DNA from 4 places in the Brenneria nigrifluens DSM 30175 genome. Region 2 is predicted to be linked to each of the others. Evidence: predicted binding sites of a transcription regulator. Region 2 holds the regulator's gene; each other region holds the start of a gene.

The links. Region 2 encodes CRP, which controls carbon source genes, mostly activating them, when cyclic AMP is high. Its sites were predicted from a motif close to ATGTGANNNNNNTCACAT; they were not measured.
Region 1: garD (galactarate dehydratase) is a predicted target of CRP. The motif match lies at 2,524-2,541, and genes of this name have one in related genera.
Region 3: focA (formate transporter FocA) is a predicted target of CRP. The motif match lies at 2,023-2,040, and genes of this name have one in related genera.
Region 4: EH206_RS06715 (YfcZ/YiiS family protein) is a predicted target of CRP. The motif match lies at 1,897-1,914, and genes of this name have one in related genera.

What each region holds. Positions count from the first base shown of each region.
Region 1 is NZ_CP034036.1:944,899-948,595, forward strand. It holds gene EH206_RS04300 (methyl-accepting chemotaxis protein) at 1-109, opposite strand, end outside; gene garD (galactarate dehydratase) at 733-2,298, opposite strand; gene EH206_RS04310 (MFS transporter) at 2,793-3,697, shown strand, end outside.
Region 2 is NZ_CP034036.1:466,440-470,136, forward strand. It holds gene EH206_RS02100 (polysaccharide lyase) at 1-368, opposite strand, end outside; gene crp (cAMP-activated global transcriptional regulator CRP) at 1,015-1,647, opposite strand; gene EH206_RS02110 (OsmC family protein) at 1,964-2,371, shown strand; gene EH206_RS02115 (phosphoribulokinase) at 2,421-3,290, opposite strand; gene EH206_RS02120 (YheU family protein) at 3,444-3,680, opposite strand.
Region 3 is NZ_CP034036.1:2,756,475-2,760,171, reverse strand. It holds gene pflB (formate C-acetyltransferase) at 1-1,047, opposite strand, end outside; gene focA (formate transporter FocA) at 1,106-1,963, opposite strand; gene ycaO (30S ribosomal protein S12 methylthiotransferase accessory factor YcaO) at 2,409-3,697, opposite strand, start outside.
Region 4 is NZ_CP034036.1:1,458,073-1,461,769, reverse strand. It holds gene fadI (acetyl-CoA C-acyltransferase FadI) at 1-844, opposite strand, end outside; gene EH206_RS06720 (N-acyl-L-amino acid amidohydrolase) at 985-1,338, opposite strand; gene EH206_RS06715 (YfcZ/YiiS family protein) at 1,474-1,770, opposite strand; gene fadL (long-chain fatty acid transporter FadL) at 2,162-3,427, shown strand; gene mqo (malate dehydrogenase (quinone)) at 3,638-3,697, opposite strand, start outside.

The sequences.
Region 1 (3,697 bases), 480 kb from region 2:
ATGCGGAGTTGGCATAGGTGATATGGCTGTGAATATCTGTGGTGGACATTAATGTCGTATCCATATCCAACAGATACTCCTGCTGTGTGACAGGCGTATTTAATCGCATCAGAAACCCCGGCGGTATATTGCTGTTTAAATTAATTCAAGATATTCAATTGGGTACGCTGAATTTTTTTCGCTATTTGATAATAGTTTACCGAATGCAATCACCCGGTTATCAGCATGGATGAATTTATGATGATGAGGATCCTGCTGTCAATAAATTCATTTGATCATAAGTAATTCATTGATAAAAGATAATGATTCACAGGATTAAGTATCAATGGCAGCTATACCCGTCATACTTCAAGTTGCAGATGCGTTGGCTGCGCTCAGTCACCCGAATCACTTACTTGAGTAAGCTCATCGGGATTCCTTCCCTTGCCGCCTTCCTTCAACTCGAATTATTTAGGGTATATACCCGTCATACTTCAAGCTGCAGATGCGTTGGCTGCAACTCGAATTATTTAGGGTATATATTCAATAACGGGGGATACGCTGGTTTTGTTAAATTTTATTAGGTGATTTTTACGTATTTGGCGTGAAATGTTGCTGGTCGTTGTTTTTTTCGCTGTTACCGGGCGAATTTTTAGATGTGAAGATTTATTAAATTGATCCTGGGTCAAAAACGGCTTGTTGAATTAATAAATGGCCGGAAAATATTCCGGCCATAAGAAGATAATGTCGCAATCAGGTTACCGGCGCCGGGTTGAAAACCGCCAAGGCGTTGTGAATACCCCATTGATCTGACCAGGTTTTCTTTCTGCCGCTGGCGATGTCGAGAATAAAGTGGAACAGCTGCCAGCCGACATCTTCAATCGTCGCGTCACCCGTGGCGATGGTGCCGGCGTCGATATCCATCAGATCGTGCCAGCGTTTTGCCAACGCCGTACGGGTCGCCATTTTAATGACCGGCACCGCCAGTAAGCCATAGGGCGTGCCGCGGCCGGTGGTAAAGACCTGCACGGTGATGCCGGAAGCCAGCTGCTGCGTGCCGCAAACAAAGTCGCTGGCTGGGGTCGCCGCGTAAATCAAGCCGCGTTTGGTCGAGCGCTGCCCCGGAGACAGAACTTCGACAATGGCGCTGGTGCCCGATTTGGCAATGGAGCCGAGCGCTTTTTCCACCACGTTGGCCAGGCCGCCTTTCTTGTTGCCGGGCGACGGGTTGGCGCTGCGGTCGGTCTGGCCGCTATCGAGGTAGGCGTCATACCAGGCCATCTCTTCCAGCAGACGCTTACCGACCTCCTGGTTAACGGCCCGCGGCGTCAGCAAATGGATGGCGTCGCGCACTTCGGTGACTTCTGAAAACATCACCGTCGCGCCGCAGCGTACCAGCAGATCGGAGGCGAATCCGACCGCCGGGTTTGCCGTCACGCCGGAAAAGGCGTCGCTGCCGCCGCACTGCATGCCGACCACCAGATCGGATGCCGGGCAGGTTTCACGCCGGCGCCGGTTCAACCGCTGCAGATGCCGATCGGCCGTGGTCAGAATATCATCCACCATTGATTTAAAGCCCACATGATGTTCATCCTGTAAACGAACGATGCTGCTGTCGTCCAGCGAGATGGCCTGCACGTCGGGCGTGCCTTCCAGCAGGCGTTCGGGTTGAAGTTTTTCACACCCCAGGCCGACAACCAGCACTTCGCCGCCAAAGTTGGGATTCAGCGCCAGGTTATGAATGGTTCGTATCGGGACGACCGCCGCCGGGGCATTGATGGCCACGCCGCAGCCGTAGAGATGATTGAGGGCCACAACGCCGTCGACGTTCGGATACCTGGGAAGTAAATCCCGTTCAATGATGTTAACCACATAGTCCACCACCCCCGCGACGCAATGTACGCTGGTGGTAATGCCGAGAAGATTTTTCGTACCGACGCTGCCGTCGGGATTACGGTAACCTTCAAAGGTATAACCTTCCAGCGGGGGAAGCGCGGCGGGGACTTTTGTGGCCAGCGGCAGGGTTTCCAGCGCCGGGGCCTGGGGCAATTCCACCAGCGATTCGTCAATCCAGCTTCCCTGGGGAATATCTCTTAACGCATAGCCGATGATTTCACCGTAGCGAATAATGGGTCCGCCTTTATCAATATTGACCAGAGCGACTTTGTGCCCCTGGGGAATATGCTCAATTAATTCCAGTCCGCTATCAAATCGGGTTCCGGCACGTAAACCATTATCATTAACAATGATGGCGACATTATCATCACTGTGAACTTTAATGTAAAATGCCTGCACGGAATTCTGTTTGTTCTGCGACATAACGTCTCCAGTAAATGCTTAATTTTCAGAAAATCAGTTTTTTTCTTCGTGTTATAATTAGGGCTATATAGATTTTATATATACATAGTATCTGATTTTTAATCGCACTGGATTGTGCAATTGAATGATATTTTTTGTTTTTAACGTCGTATGATCTGGCGAATAGCCAATATACTGTGATCTATCTCACCTTACATATTTTAATGGGCTATGCCACTGACAATAATGTGATGCTGGTCGCAATTTTTTGTGCGTAACCCATAAAATAGATGTAATGCGGCGCTGATTATTGTGCATTTTAACAATGCTATTCGGTTGCGCTATTTTTATACTGATAACGTTTTCCAAATCTTTGCGGATAAAGATGGTCATGCAACATTTTATTAAAATAGTCTTTATCTAAAACATTTAAATAAAATACTCAAATTTCAATGCCTGGCGTGATGTTGGTTTATTTGAGTTAACATACTAATAACGAGAGCCAAGGGGATTTTATGAATTCCGATGCACTTCTTACAACAAGAAAAACTTATGTTCGTTACATTATCCTATTCATCATCTTTACAGTTACCGCTATAAACTATGCGGATCGCGCGACATTGTCGATAGCGGGTTCGGCAGTAGCGCAAGAGTTACAGCTAGACGCGGTGCATATGGGATATATTTTTTCCGCATTCGGCTGGTCATATTTAGTGATGCAGATACCCGGCGGTTGGTTGCTCGACCGCTTCGGCTCCAAAAAGGTTTATGCCTATAGTATCTTCTTCTGGTCCCTGTTCACTTTCCTGCAAGGATTTGTGGATTGGGTTCCTTTGGTGTGGGCTCCGTTAACCCTTTTTGCCCTGCGCTTTATGCTGGGATTTTCCGAAGCGCCGTCTTTTCCCGCCAATGCCCGTATCACCGCGGCGTGGTTCCCGACCAAGGAGCGCGGTACGGCATCCGCCATTTTCAATTCGGCCCAATACTTCTCACTGGCGATTTTCTCTCCGATCCTCGGCTGGTTGACCTACCAATGGGGTTGGGAACATGTCTTCCTGGTGATGGGCGGATTAGGGTTTGTATTGACCGCGGTATGGCTTAAGTTTATCCATAATCCCACCGATCACCCCGGTATTAGCCCACAGGAGTTGGAATATATTTCCAAAGGCGGCGCCGTCGTCGATATGGATCATAAAAAAGAGGGCGGCAAAAAAGACGGTCCTAAATGGAACTACGTTAAACAGCTTCTTACCAACCGTATGATGCTGGGGGTATTTCTGGGGCAATACTTTATTAATAGTATTACCTGGTTCTTCCTTACCTGGTTCCCCATTTACCTGGTTTCGGAAAAGGGCATGTCTATTCTGAAAGTGGGGTTGGTTGCGGCAATTCCGGCGCTGTGTGGTTTTGCCGGCGGCGT
Region 2 (3,697 bases):
TTCGTTGAGGAACCATTGCTGCCGAGGATGGTAATGCCTTTGGTAAACTCCTTGATCTCCACGCCGCGCGCCGGTTTGCTCCATTGACCGCAGATATCGGCTTCCGCCGCCTTGATTAAGTCATCTTCATTGCCGTTATAGGTGATGACGACGGGGTAGGCGCCGCCTGACACTTTTTTACCGCTTGAGTCCAGACGCGCGGCCGCGATGATATCGACAATGTCCTGCATTGAACCGGCCGTTTTATTGACGGCTCCGGAAACGTTGCCGCCGTCGGTGGTGGCATAGCCGCCGGTATCGGCCGCCATCGCGTGTTGGCAGGCAAGAAATAACAGCCCGGCGGCGGCTGAAGGCAGTAGGTATTTCATAAGGATTATCTCCTGTTGGAATATAACTTCGTTAAGGCATTTCTCGTTCCATATGCCCAGGGTAATAAGGTTGGATTTTTTCGCTGAAAATGAAAGATCGGTTTTCAGTTTTATAAAAATCCGTATCAGTGTTATCACAAAAATAAAACAATACAATACCTTCAATTCAATGCGTCTTTTCAATAATCGAAAGGAAAGGCGGGTTTTATGAAAAGGTAATTTCCAATAAAAATCATGAATTTTATATTTATCATTTAATTATCAATAAGTTATATTTTAATTGTGGTTTTTTTGTTTCCATGGGTTTCTATTTTTACCAATATATTAATATAAGGTGGATTTATCTGAAAAATCCCCCCGACATCCGTATTAATAGGGGTTTTCTTAAAATAAATAAAAATACAATTTTATTGATCTATGTTAAAACACAACTTGATAAATCATGACTGCTTTTTATGTTGGCCGATATTACAAATAATAAATGCAGCCTGTTAATAAGACTATTTATATTTCCAGTAAATAATATATTTTAATAATAAATACCCTGCTCATTAACTGGCGGGTAAATCCGAGAGCTGCGTTGATGGTGATAGAAAAAAGCGTGAAGGCCGCTTCACGCTTTTTTGTTGTAGGGTAACGGAATGGTTTAACGGGTACCGTAAACCACAATCGTTTTACCATGTGCGGAGATCAGGTTCTGGTCTTCCAGCATTTTAAGAATACGGCCCACGGTTTCGCGTGAACAGCCAACGATTTGCCCAATTTCCTGACGGGTGATTTTTATTTGCATGCCATCCGGGTGAGTCATGGCATCGGGTTGTTTTGCCAGGTTCAGTAAGGTCTGAGCAATACGGCCGGTGACGTCGAGAAACGCCAGGTTACCGACTTTCTCTGAAGTAACCTGCAGTCTGCTGGCCATCTGCGCCGACAGGCGCATCAGAATATCGGGATTTACCTGAATCAACTGCCGGAACTTTTTATAAGAAATTTCAGCAACTTCACAAGCCGCTTTCGCCCGTACCCAGGCGCTGCGCTCCTGACCTTCTTCAAACAGGCCAAGTTCGCCGATAAAATCTCCCTGATTGAGATAAGAGAGAATCATTTCTTTGCCTTCTTCATCTTTGATCAGCACTGCGACAGAGCCTTTCACGATGTAGTAAAGCGTTTCTGCTTTTTCACCCTGGTGAATCAGGGTGCTCTTCGATGGATACTTGTGGATGTGACAATGAGAAAGGAACCATTCGAGAGTCGGGTCTGTTTGCGGTTTGCCGAGAACCATTCGCTATCATCCTCTGTTGTAATTCACTGCGCAAATCACAGGGCTCAGAGTTCCCTGTACGGCGTATTACTGCTAAACATTCAAAATTCGTGTAGGAAGAATGATGTCAGGGAATATACTGGAGCCTCTATCTGGCGACATCATCATCTCCCCGGTATCTGAGTTTGTCCAGAAAAGGCAGATTCTATTTTCGTTTGTAGCACAGCTTGAAGAACCTGTCTTGTGTTGTCTCGCTTCAGCATGATGAAGCTCTGGTTATAGCGTGTTTTTGTAAAGTAAGGATATAATTTTTCAAAAAATTTTTAGCGGAGGCGGCATGCAGGCTCGAGTGAAGTGGATTGAAGGCTTAACATTTCTTGGCGAATCAGCGTCCGGTCACCAGGTGCTGATGGACGGCGATTCGGGAGACAAAGCGCCAAGCCCGATGGAAATGGTGTTGATGTCGGTCGGCGGCTGCAGTGCGATTGACGTGGTGTCGATCCTGCAGAAAGGCCGTCATGACGTTGCGGACTGTGAGGTTAAGCTGACCTCGGAGCGGAGAACGGAAGCGCCGCGTCTGTTTACCCACATTAATCTGCATTTTATCGTAACGGGCACAGGGCTGACGGAGAAAGCGGTGGAGCGGGCGGTGGCGCTCTCCGCGGAGCGCTATTGCTCGGTGGCGCTGATGCTGGGTAAAGGCGTTGAGGTCACGCACAGTCATGAAGTCCGCATAACGGGGTAATCCTCGGCGTATCGGCCGCTGATGCCGCGCCGTGTTTTGCCGCGGCGGACTACTCGATTTTTTTTCCTTCCAGCAGGCGCTGCACCAGCGGCGCCATAATCAACTCCATCGCCAGCCCCATTTTCCCGCCGGGCACCACCAGGGTGTTGATATGGGAAATAAACGATCCCTGCAGCATGGCCAGCAGATAGGGGTAGTCAATATTATCCAGCCCCTGGAAATGAATCACCACGAAGCTTTCGTCCAGCGAAGGGATCGACTTGGCGGCGAACGGGTTGGAGGTATCAACGGTGGGAACGCGCTGGAAGTTGATGTGCGTGCGTGAAAACTGCGGCGTAATGTAGGTGATGTAGTCTTCCATGGAGCGCACCACCGAATCCATCACCGCTTCGCGCGAGTGCCCGCGCTCGTTCACATCGCGAATCAGTTTCTGAATCCATTCCAGGTTGACGATGGGCACTACGCCGACCAGCAAATCGACGTGTTGCGCCACATTGTGTCTATCGGTCACCACGCCGCCATGCAGGCCTTCATAAAACAGCACGTCGGTGGGTTCCGGCATCGGTTCCCACGGCGTAAACGTGCCGGGCACCTGGTTGTAGGGGATCGCTTCATCATAGGTGTGGAGGTATTTACGGGTTTTACCGCGCCCGTGGCGGCCATATTCGGTAAATGACTGTTCCAGCAGGCTGAAATCATTGGCCTCCGGGCCGAAATAGCTGATATGACGCCCGAGATCCCGCGCCTTACGTATTTCCATATCCATTTCCGGGCGGGTATAGCGATGGAAGCTGTCTCCTTCAAGCTGGGCTGCGCGCATGTTTAACTGCTGGAAAATCTTGTGGAATGCCTGGCTGGTCGTTGTGGTTCCCGCTCCGCTGGAGCCGGTAACCGCAATAATCGGATGCTGATGTGACATAAGGCGCTTCACTCCATGATGGTGACGTTTGCTGCGGGGCTTGCCGGGAAACGTCATCAAAAAAGACAAGGTTTCAGACTGCAGAAGAGGTTTTTATCATTGTTAGCACGGTTGCCGATAGCGATGCATCCTCTTTTTTGGCTTTTGCGGCGTTCAGCGCGGGTGATACTCGCCGGCATTAAACTGGCCGCGGGGCATGATGTTGATGGTTTCATGCAGTTCCGACCACACCAGAACCACTTCGCCGGACTCCAGTTGGCGGCGCACGTCGGCGACCTTTTGCGCCAGCGTGCGCTCCTGTTCGCCGTAATCCGTGCCTTCGCGCAGCACGAAAGATTCGATGAGATTGCCCAATGTTTCAGGATCGAGTTGTTGCCAGGGAATGATCACGATATTTGTCCAGAAAA
Region 3 (3,697 bases), 2.3 Mb from region 2:
CAGCGTACGTCCGTCAAGACCCATGCCCGCCAGGGATTCGGTTGCCCAGATCGGGTCGCCGGAGAACAGTTCATCATATTCCGGCGTACGCAGGAAACGAACCATACGCAGCTTCATCACCAGATGGTCGACCAGCTCCTGCGCTTCTTCTTCGGTGATTTTACCGGCCTGCAGATCGCGTTCGAAGTAGATATCCAGGAAGGTGGATACGCGACCGAAGGACATCGCGGCGCCGTTCTGCGATTTAACCGCGGCCAGGTAGCCGAAGTAGGTCCACTGTACCGCTTCCTGCGCATTGGTGGCGGGACCGGAAATATCGCAGCCGTATTTGGCGGCCATTTCCTTGATCTGGCCCAGCGCACGATGCTGTTCGGCGATCTCTTCGCGCAGACGGATGGTCGCTTCCAGGTCTTCGCCGTTTTCCAGTTTGGATTGCAGAGAAGAGAACTGGGCGAACTTGTCTTTCATCAGGTAATCGATACCGTACAGCGCCACGCGGCGATAGTCGCCGATGATGCGGCCGCGGCCGTAGGCGTCGGGCAGACCGGTCAGCACGCCTGATTTACGACAGCGCAGAATGTCAGGGGTATAAACATCGAAAACACCCTGGTTATGCGTTTTACGGTATTCGGTGAAGATTTTTTTCAGCTGCGGATCCAGCTGGCGATCGTATGCCTGGCAGGAGCTTTCAATCATCTTGATGCCGCCGAACGGAATAAGCGCGCGTTTCAGCGGAGCTTCGGTTTGCAGACCGACGATTTTTTCCTGGCTTTTATTGATGTAGCCGGCATCGTGGGAGGTGATGGTCGCTGCCACGGTGGTATCGAAATCAACCGGCGCATGGGTGCGGTTTTCCAGTTTGACGCCTTCCATGACTTTATCCCACAGCGCGGTGGTCGCTTGGGTCGCGCCGGCCAGGAAAGATTCGTCGCCTTCATACGGCGTGTAGTTTTTCTGAATGAAGTCACGAACGTTGACTCCATCCTGCCATTCACCTTTGCTAAAACCCTGCCATGCGCTGGCCAATTTTTCATTCAGATCGGTCATTTTACACCTACCTTTGATATGGATTTTTTTAAAACCCGACGTTGCGGCTGATTGCACCCTAGTGCTGGTCTCCGCCGCGCAAATAAATTACCCAATATGTTAAACCCACCAGTAAGCCTCCACCAATGATATTCCCTATCGTGACAGGGATCAGATTGCTTGTGATGAAATGACTAACGGTTAAGTGTTCAAATTGAGAGGGCGCCATTTCTATTGCCTGCCAGAATTCGGGGGCGGCAAAATTTTTGATTACGATCCCCATCGGAACCATAAACATATTGGCGATACTGTGTTCAAAACCGCTGGCGACAAACATGGCGACCGGTAAAATCATCGCAAACATCTTGTCCGTCAGGGTTCGGCCGGAATAACTCATCCACACGGCCAGGCATACCATCAGGTTTGCCAGAATTCCCAGGCACAATGCTTCAATAAAAGTGTGCTCAAGTTTGTGATTGGCGGTTTGCAGAACGTTGAGTCCCCATGCGCCGTTGGCGACCGTATGCTCGCCGGAAAACCAAATCAGCGCCACAAAGAGCAGAGCGCCAAGCAGGTTGCCGATATAGACATTGACCCAATTACAGGCTAGTTGTTTCCAGGTGATACGTCCACTGGCCTTGGCGATGACAGTCAGCACGGTGGAGGTAAATAAATCCGCGCCGCAAACCACCACCAGCATTAACCCCAGCGAGAAACAGATACCGCCAATCAGCTTGGATATACCAAAGGGGATCGTCGCTGTGCCGGTGGTAGAGGTAATATAAAAAACAAATGCAATCGAGATAAAGACACCCGCGGTGATCGCCAGATAAAACGTGGTCCACGGCTGTTTTGTTGCTTTATAGACACCGGCATCTTCGGCGACTTTCGCCATCGCGGCCGGTAATAGTAGAGTAAAGGGGTTGTCAGCTTTCACACTAACTCTCTCTTAAAATTTATCAGCGTCGAGATACTAGCAAAGCAGTATAAAGCAAAATTTGATGTGGATCATATTGCGCGAAACTAGTACTCGCACAGACCGCGGAAAACTCCTTTGTTTTTTGATTATCTAATTGATTTTAATATAGAAAAAATATTTTAAACTTTACAAAAAGATTTGAATTTGCCGACCTTAGCCCCCCGATTAGGCGTTAATGATTATCATGCTTTGTATAATTTAGGGGCGCTATTTATGATGAAATTTAATTTAAAATTCACTGGTTCGTAACACTTCCCTTTTTAGACGGTTGCGTTAAGGTAAATATTGCTTTTCGAATAACGGTACCCCCGCGGATTTAAGGAGTACCGGTGTGTTATGCCGAAAACAGACTATCGCCACTTTATGCCGGCAGGGACGCAACTCTATTACTGCGCCGCCGGCATTAATTGACTTGCCGGTAACGGCTTTTCGCCCGTTGCAATTTCTCATACGCCGCCAGCAGCGAGCGATGCGCCGGCAAGGCGGCGAATGCGTCATCAATGGTAAACAGCCCGTGGAAACTCTGTTCGCCGGCGATGGCAGCACCGGCCGCGTCCACGGTTTCTCGTCCGTACATGCTGACGAAAGCGTGGTAATAGTCGGCGGGATTGCGTTGCGGCTCCAGCGCCAGCTGCAACAGCGTTTGCAGGCAGCGATAGTAATTGGCGCGCGGCGCGGGGAAGACCGAACCGTTGAAATCCTGCGTCCATTCCGCCCAGATTAAGGCCTGTTCCAGATCGCCGCCGGCCAAGGCCAGCATCGATTTCAACTCGCCGATACGCAACGTGAACCAGGCGTTATCCTTACCGGTGGCGATACCCAGCAGTTCGCGTACCCGGGTGAAGTCGTCAAAGCCTTCGTCGTCCAACTGCTGCAACAGGGCGAGATAATCCGCTTTTTCCCAGCGGCTGTCCGGCAACGCCAGCAGCGTATCGCGCAGATGCGCGCCCATGGCGTTATTGGCCAGCAGCAGATCGTCGGCGGGATAAATATCCGACATGCCGGGAACCAGAATGCGGCAGGCGTAAACCGACAGGTGCTGGTAGTCCGCGATATACACGTCCTTATCCTCCCGCTGGAAAATCGCCATCAGCGTGGCGAACTCCTCTTCCGTGGTGCCGCTGAAACTCCAGTCGACAAACGGATAGTCGGCCTGATTCTTAAACATATCCCAGGAGATCAAACCGCTGGAGTCGATAAAATGGGTCTCCAGATTGGCATGCTCGGCGACTTCGTCGAGGTCAAAGGTCGGCGGGGTGAAAACGTCCAAATCTTTCAGCCCGCGCCCTTGCAGCAGTTCGGTCACCGTGCGCTCCAGCGCCACGCCAAAATCGGGATGCGCGCCAAAAGAGGCGAAACAGGTTCCGTTCGCCGGATTAAACAGCACCACGCAGATAACCGGGTATTGACCGCCGAGGGAAGCGTCGTAGGCGAAGATCGGGAAGCCCTCTTTTTCCAGCGTGGCAATGGCTTCAACCACGCCCGGATAGCGGTTTAACACCGCCTGGGGAATGGCCGGCAGGCTGATTGACTGCGCGATAATGCGGTTTTTAATACTGCGTTCGAACACTTCGGATAATCCCTGCACGCGGGCCTCGCTGGCGGTATTGCCGGCGGACATGCCGTTGGATACGTACAGGTTGCCGATGATGTTCATCGGGATGTAGACCTTTTGCAGATCGCGCTGGCGGA
Region 4 (3,697 bases), 990 kb from region 2:
CCGCCGCCGCCCCGTCGGTCAACGGCGTGCTGTTGGCCGCCGTTACGCTGCCGTGCCTGCGGTCAAAGGCCGGACGCAGGCGGGCATAATGCTCCGGCGCCGAGTCGCGACGCACGTTATTATCCTCGGCCAGCGCCTGCCGGTAAGGCGGCACGTACGCCGTCATCACCTCTTCGCGCAGCAGCCCCTCCTGCCAGGCGCGGGCGGCCAGACGATGGGAGCGATGCGCCAGCGCGTCCTGCTCTTCCCGCGTAATGCCGTAGGTTTTCGCCATTTGTTCCGCCGTATCGCCCATGCGCAGGCCGGTGGAGTATTCCGCCACCGGGGGGGCGACGGGCAGCAAATCTCCGGGGCGCAGCCGGGCGAGCAGTTTAAGGCGCTGGCGCAGCGTGCGGGCTTTGCTGATATCGACCAAGGTTGCGGCGAGGGTTTTACTCACCCCGATCGGCAGCACCGAGGAGGAGTCCGCCCCGCCGGCAATCCCCACCTCGACGACGCCCGCCATAATGCTTTCCGCCACGTTGGCCACCGCCTGAAAACTGGTGGCGCAGGCGCGGGATACGCTGTACGCGTCGGTATGCTCGCTCATCCCCGTTCCCAGCACAATTTCCCTGGCGATATTGGGCGCCTCCGGCATTTGCACCACCTGACCGAAAACCAGCAGTTCGATCAGTTCGGGATCGATGCCGGTGCGAATAAGCAGCTCATTCACCACGATTTTTCCCAGATCCACGGCCGGCACGCCATGATAGGCCGTCGCCTGGCGGGCAAACGGGGTACGTAATCCGCCGACAATCGCCACGCGATCGCCACGACGGGTTATCAGTGGTAACACCTCGCTCATAAACGCTCCCCTGTTAACTGATAAAATCGAGCCTGCGCCCAACAGGTCAGACCTGATCTGATTGTTAACCAGATAGTTACATTACGCAAACCGCGGCGAGGCAAAATGAGAGGGGAAATGTCCGTCCGGCACGGGGCCGGCTAGTGGGTGCGCTGAAAATCCGCTTTCACCGCCGCCAGCAACGACGGTTCGGTCAGCAGACGATAGCCGGACAAAGCCAGCGCGTCATATTCCGCCAGATAACCAATGCGCGGCCCGCTATGCCTTTCCCCCTTGCGGGCGATAAACCCGGTTTCGTGCCCGGCGATATTCTGGGTGATGGCAAATCCCGCCTCACGCAGCACATCGACCAGCGTTTCGGCGGCGAAAAATTCCTGATTGCCGATTTCCGGCCGGGCGTGAATCTGATGGCTGACCCGCAGATAGCGCTGAGCGGAGCGTTCAATATGGGACTGAATCTGTGCCCGGTGACGGGCGGCATCCACCGTACTCATCTTTGCAACCTGTTAGCGAACGATAATCTTGAAATTAAATAGAATCACAGAATTATCTGCCAGTGATAAAAATAGCTATCCTATTGCAATTGATGACTAAAGCAGGGAGCCGCGGCGAGACGGAAACAAGGCCGCTTAACGCAGCCCAAGCTGGAAAATCATCGTTTCAGCCTGGCAGCTGAAGGTGAAATCAATGTCCAGCTTCACGCCGCCGTCCACGCTTTCCAGCCGACTTTCGATCTGGCAAGGGTCCGACTCCACCGAACGGGCTTTATCCGTCAGCGCTTGCAGCGTGGCCTCGGCCTCGGCCCGCTCGATAAAGATTTTACTGTAAGACGCGGTGCAATCGGTGTTATCCATCACCGTGCCAACATCCACGCAGCAGCAGGCGGCGGTTTCTTCGGCAGAACATTTGTTTATGGCGTTTGTCATCATTTCTTCCTCTATACGGCGGAGATCTGTACAACGGCTATGATCCGATTCAAAAAAACTTACTTTCCGCTCTATTCTACTCACCGGTTCAGTTCAGCACTAGAACTTACTGCCCGCCGCGGCATTTAGTGAGAACCGTCACATTCCATTGTTATAGCAGGGTAAAATCTCGCTAATTCTCGCCGTTAAAATCAACCAAAATGTTAAGCAGATCTTATTTCTGTATCAATTACGACATATTTTAACTACATACATGCAACATTTAAATATTCCCCACATATACTTTGGCAACTGGTCCGATTTGCCAGATTGAGAGCGCCCCCTACAATGCGCGTCCCTTGTTACTTGATGTAACAAAGTTAACTCACGAGCACATAAAGAGGTTTTGGTCATGAGCCAAAAAAACCGGTTAAAACAATCCGCAATTGCTGTTGCAGTGGCACTGGTTTCAGCAAACGCTTCCGCGGCTGGCTTCCAGCTCAACGAATACTCCTCGTCAGGTCTGGGACGCGCGTTTTCCGGTGAAGGCGCCGTCGCGGATAACGCCGCCTCCGGCAGCCGTAACCCGGCAACCATGACCCTGTTTGATCGTCCCTCTTTCTCCGGCGGCGTGACCTATATAAACCCGGATATTGATCTGAACGGTTCAAGCTCATCCGGCCAAAACGCCGATGCCGAAAACATTGCGCCCCATGCCTGGGTGCCGAACCTGCACTTTGTTATGCCGCTTAACGATCGGTGGGCCATCGGCGCTTCCGCCGTGACCAATTACGGTCTGGCGACGGAATTCAACGATAATTACGTCGCGGGTTCCATCGGCGGCAAAACCGATCTGGTGACCTCCAACCTGAACCTGAGCGCCGCGTATCGCCTCAATCAGCACTTCAGCTTTGGTCTGGGGGTGAATGCGGTGTACGCCGATGCGAAAATCGTTCGCAATGCGGGGGAACTGGCGCCGGCGCTTGGTTTACAGCCCTCCTCCGAAATATCCCGTCTGGAGGGTAAAGAGTGGGGCTACGGCTGGAACGCCGGCATTCTGTATGAAGTGGATGAAAACAACCGCTACGGCCTGACCTACCGTTCCAAGGTCGATATCGATTTTAACGGCGATTACAGCAACGACATCCCTGTCGCCATCGGAGGCACCGGGGGAGCGACCATCCCCGGCAAACTGACGCTGAATCTGCCGGAAATGTGGGAAGCGTCGGCCTACCATCGCGTGGCGCCCAAATGGGCGGTGCATTACAGCCTGGCCTACACCAGTTGGAGCCAGTTCCAGGAGCTGAAAGCGACGGGTAATAATGGGCGGACGCTATTCCAGAAAGAAGAAGGTTTCCGCGACGCCTACCGTATCGCCCTGGGAACCACCTATTATCATGACGATAACTGGACCTTCCGTGGCGGCGTCGCCTTTGACGACAGCCCGGTTCCCGCCGACAAGCGCTCCGTCTCCATTCCGGATCAGGACCGCTTCTGGCTGAGCGCCGGCACCACCTACGCCTTTAATAAAGACGCGTCGGTGGACGTGGGGGTTTCCTATATGCACGGTAAGAAAGTCACCATCCGCGAGGCGGATCCCGTGGGGGTAAACACTTATACCTACAGCTCTGAAGGCAAGGCCTGGCTGTACGGCGTGAACCTCAACTACGCGTTCTAAACCTGCGCTCCGTAACGTAAAAAAGGCCGCTTGCGCGACCTGAGATTGCTGACAAAGTCGCCTGTAAGTCGGCGATACCCGGGCCTACCGTACCGAGGGGCGCTCCGGCGGCTTACGCCGCTACGGCCCCTCGCCACGCTCTCCCTAATAACGAGCTTTATCAATGGGCTGAGGCCGCTTGCACGGCCTTATCAACGCCATATCACAACGTTATTCCGGTTTTACTTCAATATAGTTCAACTGCAAGGCGCTGCTGGTGTAGCTGCGGAT